Linked DNA regions of Colwellia sp. M166. The main gene of each other region encodes a partner of the protein of the gene in region 2 in a complex. Links are inferred from orthologs where the notes say so. Each region holds a gene or a part of one and is shown on either strand. Other genes may lie near its edges.

The links.
Region 1: secY (region 2) and secG share a complex: the UniProt entries of both Escherichia coli proteins name them as parts of the sec protein translocase complex. The link is inferred for Colwellia sp. M166 from one-to-one orthologs.
Region 3: the proteins of secY (region 2) and secA are in contact, whole or in part, in a crystal structure (PDB 3DIN), measured with the Thermotoga maritima proteins. The link is inferred for Colwellia sp. M166 from one-to-one orthologs. Residues at the interface, in WP_004081795.1 of Thermotoga maritima: Glu108, Gly109, Glu110, Glu111, Ala236, Glu237, Arg238, Arg239, Ile240, Thr241, Ile242, Gln243, Tyr244, Ala245, Arg246, Arg247, Val248, Thr249, Gly250, Arg251, Arg252, Val253, Tyr254, Gly256, Ala257, Ser258, Thr259, Tyr260, Leu261, Pro262; in WP_004082002.1 of Thermotoga maritima: Glu261, Ala262, Arg263, Lys300, Ala301, Arg302, Thr303, Ile304, Ile305, Leu323, Tyr324, Asp325, Pro326, Val329, Ser330, Tyr333, Ile336, Lys340, Phe345, Val349, Glu363, Phe364, Tyr374, Ser375, Gly376, Gly377, Glu393, Ile395, Thr482, Ser483.

The regions. Positions count from the first base shown.
Region 1 is NZ_CP040755.1:4,661,727-4,664,869, forward strand. Bases 29-3,012 are described here. They hold secG (preprotein translocase subunit SecG), read left to right. Parts: upstream 29-1,314; coding sequence 1,315-1,710; downstream 1,711-3,012. Other genes in these bases: glmM (phosphoglucosamine mutase), read left to right, coding at 29-415; tpiA (triose-phosphate isomerase), read left to right, coding at 543-1,310; FGD67_RS20960 (class I SAM-dependent DNA methyltransferase), read left to right, coding at 2,579-3,012. In the rest of the region: more of glmM, read left to right, coding at 1-28; more of FGD67_RS20960, read left to right, coding at 3,013-3,143. UniProt on the Escherichia coli protein: Subunit of the protein translocation channel SecYEG. Overexpression of some hybrid proteins has been thought to jam the protein secretion apparatus resulting in cell death; while this may be true it also results in FtsH-mediated degradation of SecY.
Region 2 is NZ_CP040755.1:2,156,303-2,159,257, reverse strand. The notes cover bases 133-2,928. They hold secY (preprotein translocase subunit SecY), read left to right. Parts: upstream 133-765; coding sequence 766-2,091; downstream 2,092-2,928. Other genes in these bases: rpsK (30S ribosomal protein S11), read left to right, coding at 2,758-2,928; rpsM (30S ribosomal protein S13), read left to right, coding at 2,388-2,744; rpmJ (50S ribosomal protein L36), read left to right, coding at 2,120-2,233; rplO (50S ribosomal protein L15), read left to right, coding at 325-759; rpmD (50S ribosomal protein L30), read left to right, coding at 143-322. Also shown: more of rpsE, read left to right, coding at 1-132; more of rpsK, read left to right, coding at 2,929-2,955. UniProt on the Escherichia coli protein: The central subunit of the protein translocation channel SecYEG. Consists of two halves formed by TMs 1-5 and 6-10.
Region 3 is NZ_CP040755.1:3,011,755-3,015,162, forward strand. The notes cover bases 119-3,367. They hold secA (preprotein translocase subunit SecA), read left to right. Parts: upstream 119-488; coding sequence 489-3,167; downstream 3,168-3,367. Other genes in these bases: FGD67_RS13710 (M23 family metallopeptidase), read left to right, coding at 119-363. Also shown: more of FGD67_RS13710, read left to right, coding at 1-118; 8-oxo-dGTP diphosphatase MutT, read left to right, coding at 3,405-3,408. UniProt on the Escherichia coli protein: Required for protein export, interacts with the SecYEG preprotein conducting channel.

The DNA.
Region 1 (3,143 bases), 2.5 Mb from region 2 along the record:
CCGATACGTGATGGAAATGCTCAAACAAAAAGGCTGGCAATTAGGTGCGGAAAACTCTGGCCATGTCATCAACTTAAACCATACATCAACAGGTGATGGTATTATTGCGGCATTGAATGTTTTAACGGCTATTTGTAATACCGGTAAAGCCTTATTCGAATTACGCCAAGGCATGACCAAGTTACCACAAGTTTTAGTCAATGTTAGATTTTCGGGTGATAGCGATCCTTTAGTTAATGATGAAGTTGTTGCTGCTGTTAAAAAAGTGAATGAAACATTGACCGGTCGTGGCCGTGTGTTGTTGAGAAAATCAGGCACTGAACCACTGATCAGAGTTATGGTTGAAGGCCCTGAACACGATGAAGTAACAGCCTTAGCTCACAATATTGCTGACGCCGTTAAGCTTGCATGTTAGGGGTAACTATTCGACCATTTCATCATGTCGAATAAATATTAAGCAATTGAACAAGATATTGCTTGAAAAACTTGTATCTTGTCGACAGGTTAGTTAATATCTCGCCGCTTTGATTTAGGAATGAAAAATGAATAGACGCGCAATAGTTGCAGCAAACTGGAAAATGAATGGCAGTTTGGCATTAGTCAACTCAATGGTTTCAGAGTTAAACAGTTTAACGTTAAATGAAAATGTTGAAGTTGTTGTCTGTCCTAGCTTTCCTTACTTAGCGGCATTTAGTTTAGTCAGCACTGAGCTGAAATTGCCGAAGGTATTCAGCTTAGGCGCTCAAAATTTAAATGAGCATGCTAAAGGTGCATTTACGGGGGAAGTATCCACCTCAATGTTACAAGAAGTTGGTGTCAATTATGTCATACTAGGACACTCAGAACGTCGTAGTATATATAAAGAATCAAGTTCATTAGTTGCACAAAAAGTTAAAGCTACGCTAGCGGCAAACTTGAAACCTATTTTATGTATAGGTGAAAGTGAAGAAGAGCGAATGGCAGAGCAAACCGAAGTCGTTTTAGCCGCGCAATTACAGCCGGTGATTGATGAAATAGGTATTGAAAATTTTAAAGATGTTGTTATTGCGTATGAGCCAGTTTGGGCAATAGGTACAGGAAAAACAGCATCGCCAGAAATGGCACAAGCAACACATCACTTTATTCGTGAATTTATCGCGAAAATTGATGAAAACGTCGCAGTTAAAGTGCCATTGTTGTATGGTGGCAGTGTCAATGCGACAAACTGTGAAGAATTATTTGCACAAGCCGATATCGATGGTGGATTAATCGGCGGTGCTAGTTTAAAAGCTGATGAATTCAAAGTAATTTGCTCAGCAGCAAAGGGATAATAAAATGTTGTATCAAGTGTTAATTGTAGTGTATTTGATCGTTGCTTTATGTTTAATTGGCTTAGTGCTTATTCAACAAGGTAAAGGTGCTGATATGGGCGCATCATTCGGTGCTGGTTCATCAGCAACTATTTTTGGCTCAAGCGGTTCAGGTAACTTCTTAACTAAAGCGACTACTTACTTAGCGATTGCTTTTTTTGTTATTAGCTTAGTGTTAGGTAACTTAACCGCTAATCGTGTTAAAGCGACGGATGAGTGGAATAATATTGACACTCCTGCGGGACAAGTTGCTCCTGCAACTGATGCTATTCCAACTGATAGTGTTGAGCCTAAAGCTAATAATACTGATGTGCCAAGTAGTGATGTTGCAACAGAAAAAGATAGCGACGTACCAGGCTAGTTTAAAAAATTTGCAGATATGGCGGAATTGGTAGACGCGCCACCTTGAGGGGGTGGTGCCTTAGGGCGTGAGAGTTCGAGTCTCTCTATCTGCACCAAATACAGGTTCTAATAGAACCCATAAAAAACCGGAATAACCTATTTAAACTAGGTGTTGCGGTTTTTTTATGTCTGAAGCATTTTGGTAAAATCTGATGATTTTAGTAGCAATAAAGCTAACACTCATTATTTGTTGATAAGAGAATGTTACTAAAATGGCTAAAACGTCCTAACCATTAACCAATACAGAAGTAAGACAAGCAAAGTCTAAAGACAAGAAGTATAACTTGTTAGATGACTACGGTTTAATGCTCGGAGTAAAACCTACGCGAACTAAACGTTAACTATTCAATTATGACTATCCGAACACTAAAAGCGTAACTCAATGGGTTTTGGAAGCTAGCCTGAAGTAGCCTTGGCACAAGCCAGAAAAACGTGCTGAGACTAAAGCTTTATTGATCCAGGATATTGACCCTAAAGAACAAAAAGATATTCAACTTGTCGTTAATAATACTTTTGAAAGTATTATTAACGAGTGGTTCACTATTAAAAAGCAAAAATACCAGAAACTACTATAAGAAACTTTTGCTGTAATATTGAAACCATGTTTTTCCTAATTAGCACATAGAAAACTCAGTCTTAGAAACAGTATCGAAAACTACAAATATTAAGCATTTTAAACTAGCATAAAACGCACTAATTACTTTATAAAACATAGTTATGTGGTAGATTACCCTTAATATGAATAACCCTTTAAGTTTATCGCCACAACAACTATTAGCCTCAAGCCAAAAGTTACGGAAACTTAAACACTTTCAAGGTAAACTCTTATGTCGGACAATTTCTCTTCTACAGCAGCATTTTTATGGTCGGTTGCTGATCTTCTCCGTGGTGATTTCAAACAAAGCCAGTACGGGCGTATTATCTTACCTTTTACGCTATTAAGACGTTTAGAATGTGTACTTGAGAACACCAAGCCAAGCGTACTTACAATGTATGAAACTGTTAAAAACAAACCAATTGAAGCGCAAGATAAAATACTTACCCACGCTGCCAAATTAAGCTTTTATAACACCAGTAAAATGGATTTGAACAAATTGGGTGAAACAGGTGTAGCGCAAAACCTTGAAAGCTATGTACAATCTTTTAGCCCTAATGCCCGTGAAATATTCGAACACTTTGATTTCTTCAATACTATCGACAAATTAGAAGAAGCTGACTTACTTTATAAAGTAGCAAAACGCTTTGCAACAACTGACCTTCATCCTGAAGTGGTTGATAACCATAATATGGGTTTAGTGTTTGAAGAATTAATCAGACGATTTGCTGAAAGCTCTAACGAAACCGCAGGGGAACACTTTACTCCACGAGATATTGTCCGTCTAACCACCTCAT
Region 2 (2,955 bases):
CGTATTGTCAAAAGCATACGGTTCTACTAACCCAATCAACGTAGTTCGCGCTACTGTATCTGCTCTTGCGAATATGCATTCGCCTGAAGCTGTTGCAGCTAAACGTGGCAAAAGCGTTTCAGACATTTTGGGGTAATTGAGCATGGCTAAAACAGTTAGAATAACTCAGTTAAAAAGTTCTATCGGTCGTTTACCGAAGCATAGAGCTACATTAAAGGGTCTTGGTTTACGTCGTATTCGTCATACAGTAGAGTTAGAAGATACTCCATCTGTACGCGGTATGATCAATCAAGTATCTTATATGATTAAGGTGGAGGATTAATAATGCATTTAAATACTTTATCTCCTGCACCAGGTGCTAAGAAAGCCAAGAAACGCTGTGGTCGTGGTATTGGTTCTGGCATAGGCAAAACAGGTGGTCGTGGTCACAAAGGTCAGAAGTCTCGTTCTGGCGGTAGTGTACGTCCTGGTTTCGAAGGTGGTCAAATGCCATTGAAACAACGTTTACCTAAGTTTGGTTTCACGTCACGTAAATCTTTAGTTCGCGCTGAAGTACGTTTACATGAACTAAATAACATCACAGGTGATGTTGTCGATATCTTTGCCCTTAAAGATGCTAACTTAATCACACGTAACATTGTGTCTGTGAAAATCATGCTTTCTGGTGAGATCACTCGTCCAATTACTGTTCGTGGTTTAGGTGTTACTAAAGGCGCTCGTGCAGCTATTGAAGCTGCTGGCGGAAAAATCGAGGAATAGTACAGAATGGCTAAACCAGGAATGGATAATAAAGCGCAAGGCGGATTGTCTGAGCTTAAACAAAGGTTATGGTTTGTATTCGGGGCATTAGTTGTGCTTCGTTTAGGAACATTTGTGCCAATCCCTGGTATTGACGCCGCTGTATTAGCTCAGTTGTTTGAACAACAAAAGGGCACTATCGTAGAGATGTTTAACATGTTCTCCGGTGGTGCACTTGAGCGAGCCTCTGTATTGGCACTAGGTATTATGCCGTACATCTCAGCTTCAATCATAATGCAATTAATGACGGTCATGCACCCGAGAATGGCAGAATTGAAAAAAGAAGGTGAAGCTGGACGACGTAAGATCAGTCAATACACCCGCTACGGCACTTTAGTTCTAGCGACTGTACAATCAATTGCAATTGCAAGAAGTTTACCGGGAATGATGCCAGGTCTAGTAATGGATGCAGGTTTCGGTTTCTACTTTGCTGCGGTAGTAAGTTTGGTTACTGGTACCATGTTTTTAATGTGGTTAGGTGAGCAAATTACAGAACGCGGTATTGGTAATGGTATTTCGATCTTAATATTTGCAGGTATTGTTGCTGGTATGCCGTCAGCTGTTGGTCAAACAGCAGAGGCGGCGCGTCAAGGTGAATTGCACTTATTAGTATTGTTGCTAATTGGCGTAATTATATTTGCTACAACTTTCTTTGTAGTATTTGTGGAACGTGGTCAACGACGTATTGTTGTTAACTACGCTAAGCGTCAGCAAGGCCGTAAGGTTTTTGCCGCGCAAAGCACACATTTACCTTTAAAAGTGAATATGGCAGGTGTTATTCCACCAATCTTCGCTTCAAGTATTATCTTGTTCCCTGGCACGCTTGCGAGCTGGTTCGGACAAGGTGATGGTATGGTTGCTGATTTCCTTCAAGAAGTATCAATTGCTATTTCTCCAGGACAGCCGCTATATGTCATGTTACTTGCAGCAGCGATAATATTTTTCTGTTTCTTTTACACGGCTCTTGTTTTCAATCCGCGTGAAACGGCAGATAACCTGAAAAAATCTGGTGCGTTTATTCCTGGGATTCGTCCTGGCGAGCAAACGTCTAAATATATCGATAAAGTTATGACTCGTTTAACCTTAGCGGGTGCGATGTATATAACCTTTATCTGTTTAGTACCTCAGTTTATTATCATGGCATGGGACGTCAATTTTTACTTTGGCGGCACATCACTACTTATTATTGTAGTTGTGATAATGGATTTTATGGCACAAGTACAGACCCATTTGATGTCACATCAATATGATAATGTACTTAAAAAAGCAAACCTTAAGGGCTATGGTCGTTAGGCTGAGTCATTAGGTAACGGAGTATAAAATGAAAGTACGTGCATCCGTAAAAAAGATTTGTCGTAACTGTAAAGTTGTTAAACGTGCTGGTGTTGTTCGTGTAATTTGCGAAGAGCCAAAGCATAAGCAACGTCAAGGTTAATATTAACCTAAGCGAAAGCTAAATCTTTTAGAAGTGGTATTATGTAGATAATTCTGTATAATGCCGCTTCGATTTGCAAAGAAATGCGGCTGGTTGAGTATCCTAACGGGCTTTTCAACTGGCAAATTTTAATTAAAAGTAGGAGATGTGTTTAGTGGCCCGTATCGCTGGCATTAACATCCCTGATCGTAAGCATGCAGTAATCGCCATTACTGCGATCTTCGGTATCGGAGCAACACGTGCGAAAGCAATTTGTGTTGCAACTGGTATTGCAGAGTCAACTAAGATCAGTGAATTGGACGAAGCTCAAATTGATTTGCTTCGTGCAGAAGTGGATAAATACACCGTAGAAGGTGATTTACGCCGTGAAGTTTCAATGAACATTAAACGTCTTATGGATTTAGGTTGTTACCGTGGTATTCGCCACCGTCGCAGTCTTCCTCTACGTGGTCAACGCACTAAAACTAATGCGCGCACCCGTAAAGGTCCTCGTAAGCCAATTAAGAAGTAAGAGGAACTAGACAATGGCTAAAACACCTGTACGTACGCGTAAACGCGTAAAAAAACAAGTTGCTGACGGCATGGCTCATATCCATGCATCTTTCAACAACACAATCGTAACTCTTACAGATCGTCAAGGTAACGCCTTATCATGGGCGACTGCTGGTGGTTCAGGTTTCCGTGGTTCACGTAAATCTACTCCATTTGCTGCGCAAGTAGCT
Region 3 (3,408 bases), 860 kb from region 2 along the record:
TCGTATTTTGGTATGCGTAAAGACCCTTTTAATGGTAAGCCGGCAATGCATAAAGGCGTTGATTTTGCAGGTAGTGAAGATGCTGATATTATAGCTACCGCATCTGGAGTGGTAAGTTGGGCAGGTGATCGTTATGGTTATGGTCAATTAATTGAAATTAATCATGGTGATAACTTAAAAACTCGTTATGGTCACAATAAAGCAATAAAAGTATCGGTTGGTGATGTTGTTACTAAAGGTCAGGTTATTGCAAAAATGGGCAGTACAGGTCGTTCCACAGGACCACACGTACATTATGAAATTTTGCGTAATAATCGCCAAATAGATCCAAAAAAATACGTTTATCGCAAAGCAAAAAATTAGTTTTTGCACGAATTTCAGTTGTTTAAAATACTACTGCGATTACAATACTAAGCAAGTTTATGTGATCGGTCCCACCGGTCATTTATTTTCAGCGGAAGATTTTCTTCTCAATATGGTTTAACACGATGTTTGTAAAGTTAATGACAAAACTGTTTGGTAGTCGAAATGATCGATTACTTAAACAAATGTGCAAAGAAGTAACAAAAATTAATGCTCTAGAACCCGTTTTTGAAGCCCTCAGTGATGAAGAACTAAAAGCAAAAACAACTGAGTTTAAAGAGCGCGTTGAGCAAGGCGAAGTACTAGACGAGCTTATTCCTGAAGCATTTGCTGTGGTACGTGAAGCGAGTAAACGCGTATTTGGTATGCGTCACTTTGATGTGCAAATGATCGGTGGCATGGTACTCAACTCGGGTAAAATAGCCGAAATGCGTACCGGTGAAGGTAAAACGCTTACCGCAACTTTACCGGCTTATTTAAATGCTTTAACCAATAAAGGTGTGCATGTGATTACGGTCAATGACTACCTTGCTACCCGTGATGCGGATTGGAGTCGGCCATTATTTGAATTTTTAGGTATGACTGTTGGCTGTAATATTGCTGGTATGGCACCTGGCGATAAACAAGCAGCATATAACGCTGATATCACTTACGGTACCAACAACGAGTTTGGTTTTGACTACCTGCGCGATAATATGGCCTTTTCGCCAGAAGAGCGGGCACAAAAGCCATTAAACTTTGCCGTTATTGATGAAGTCGACTCGATTTTAATTGATGAAGCGCGCACGCCATTAATTATTTCTGGTCAAGCGGAAGATAGTTCTGAACTTTACCGTAATATCAATCTGGTAGTGCCAACGCTTGTTCAGCAAGATGAAGAAGATAAAGAAGGTCAAGAAAGTACCGGTGACTTCACCATTGACGAAAAAGCCAAGCAAATCTATCTAACTGAGCTAGGTCAAATACATATCGAAGAAATCATGATCGAAAAAGGTTTAATGCAGCAAGGAGATTCTCTATTCTCAGCAGCAAATATTACTTTACTCCATCATGTTATGGCGGCATTGCGTGCTCATAAACTGTTTCAAAAAGATGTTGATTATATTGTTAAAGATGGTGAAATCGTCATTGTTGATGAACATACCGGTCGTACAATGGAAGGTCGCCGTTGGTCAGAAGGTTTGCACCAAGCGGTTGAAGCGAAAGAAGGTGTTGATATTCAAAATGAAAATCAGACACTGGCATCAATTACCTTCCAAAATTTTTTCCGTATCTATAATAAATTATCAGGTATGACAGGTACTGCGGACACAGAAGCGTTCGAGTTTAATCATATCTATGGTTTAGAAACGGTGGTTATCCCAACAAACCAACCTATGGTACGTAAGGATTTACCTGATTTAATTTACTTAACAGCTGAAGAAAAGTTTGAAGCGATTTTAGAAGATATTAAAGACTGTGTTGAACGTGGCCAACCGGTTTTGGTGGGAACTATCAGCATTGAAACCTCTGAATTCTTATCTTCATTTTTAAAGAAAGCAAAGATTAAGCATAAAGTATTGAATGCTAAGTTCCACCAACAGGAAGCTGAGATTGTTGCCGACGCGGGTAAAATTGGTGCGGTAACCATTGCCACTAACATGGCTGGTCGTGGTACTGATATCGTACTGGGTGGTAACTTAAGTATGATGCTAGCTAAGCTTGATAACCCAAGCGCAGACCAAATTGAAAAAGTGAAAGCCGCATGGCAAGAAGAGCATGAAAAGGTATTAGCCGCGGGTGGCCTACATATTGTTGCCACTGAGCGTCATGAGTCTCGTCGTATAGATAATCAATTGCGTGGTCGTTCAGGCCGTCAAGGTGATGCGGGCTCAACGCGTTTTTACCTATCGATGGAAGATGGCTTAATGCGCATTTTTGCCTCTGAGCGTATTTCTAACATGATGCGTAAATTAGGTATGGAGCGCGGTGAAGCAATTGAACATCCTTGGGTGACTAAGAGTATTGAAAATGCTCAACGTAAAGTTGAAGGCCGTAACTTTGATATTCGTAAACAATTACTTGAGTTTGATGATGTTTCAAATGACCAACGTAAAGTTATTTATGAGCAACGAAATGAGCTGATGGATGAAGCAGATATTGCTGAGGTTATTAAAGCGATTCGTGCAGATGTCGTTAATGGTTTGATTAGTCAACATATTCCACCACAATCGTTAGAAGAAATGTGGGATGTTACGGGCTTAGAAGAACGTATTAAAGGCGAACTTAATCTTGAGCTGACTATTGCAAAATGGTTAGAAGAAGACAGCAACTTGCATGAAGAAACTTTACGTGAAAAAATTGTTGCAGAAGTTGAAGCGAGTTATGTTGCTAAAGAAGAGATGGTTGGTGCTGAAGTTTTACGCCAGTTTGAAAAGGCTGTTATGCTACAAAGCCTAGATTCTCATTGGAAAGAGCATTTAGCGGCAATGGACCATTTACGTCAAGGTATTCATTTACGCGGTTACGCGCAAAAGAATCCAAAACAAGAATTTAAGCGTGAATCTTTCGAGTTATTTGCCGAATTACTTGATAACTTAAAATATGATGTTATTGGTATCTTAAGTAAAGTGCAAATTAAGGCTGAATCTGATGTTGAAGCGGTTGAAGAACAACATAGAAAAGCTGATGAAGCACCGAAAGAGTTTACACATCAGTCGGCCTCACAGCCTGAAGAAACTGCGATGGCGCGTGTTGGACGTAATGAGCCTTGTCCGTGCGGCTCAGGTAAAAAATATAAACAGTGTCACGGTAAGTTAAGCTAACTTATCAAGCGTTAAGTCTGACATAAAAATACCAGTCTTTTGACTGGTATTTTTATGTTTAATAGCAATCCGTCTCAGAAAGTACCTCTTAGCGAGAATTTAAAAGTCAGTCTTTGAGTGCTTGCGGGGCAATGATAATTTCAAAAATTTGTACCTACTCATGTGTTCGATATAGCGCTAAGTGCATACTTCTTTAGATAAACAATATAAAAATAAATTTAATTAAGGCATCGTATTATGA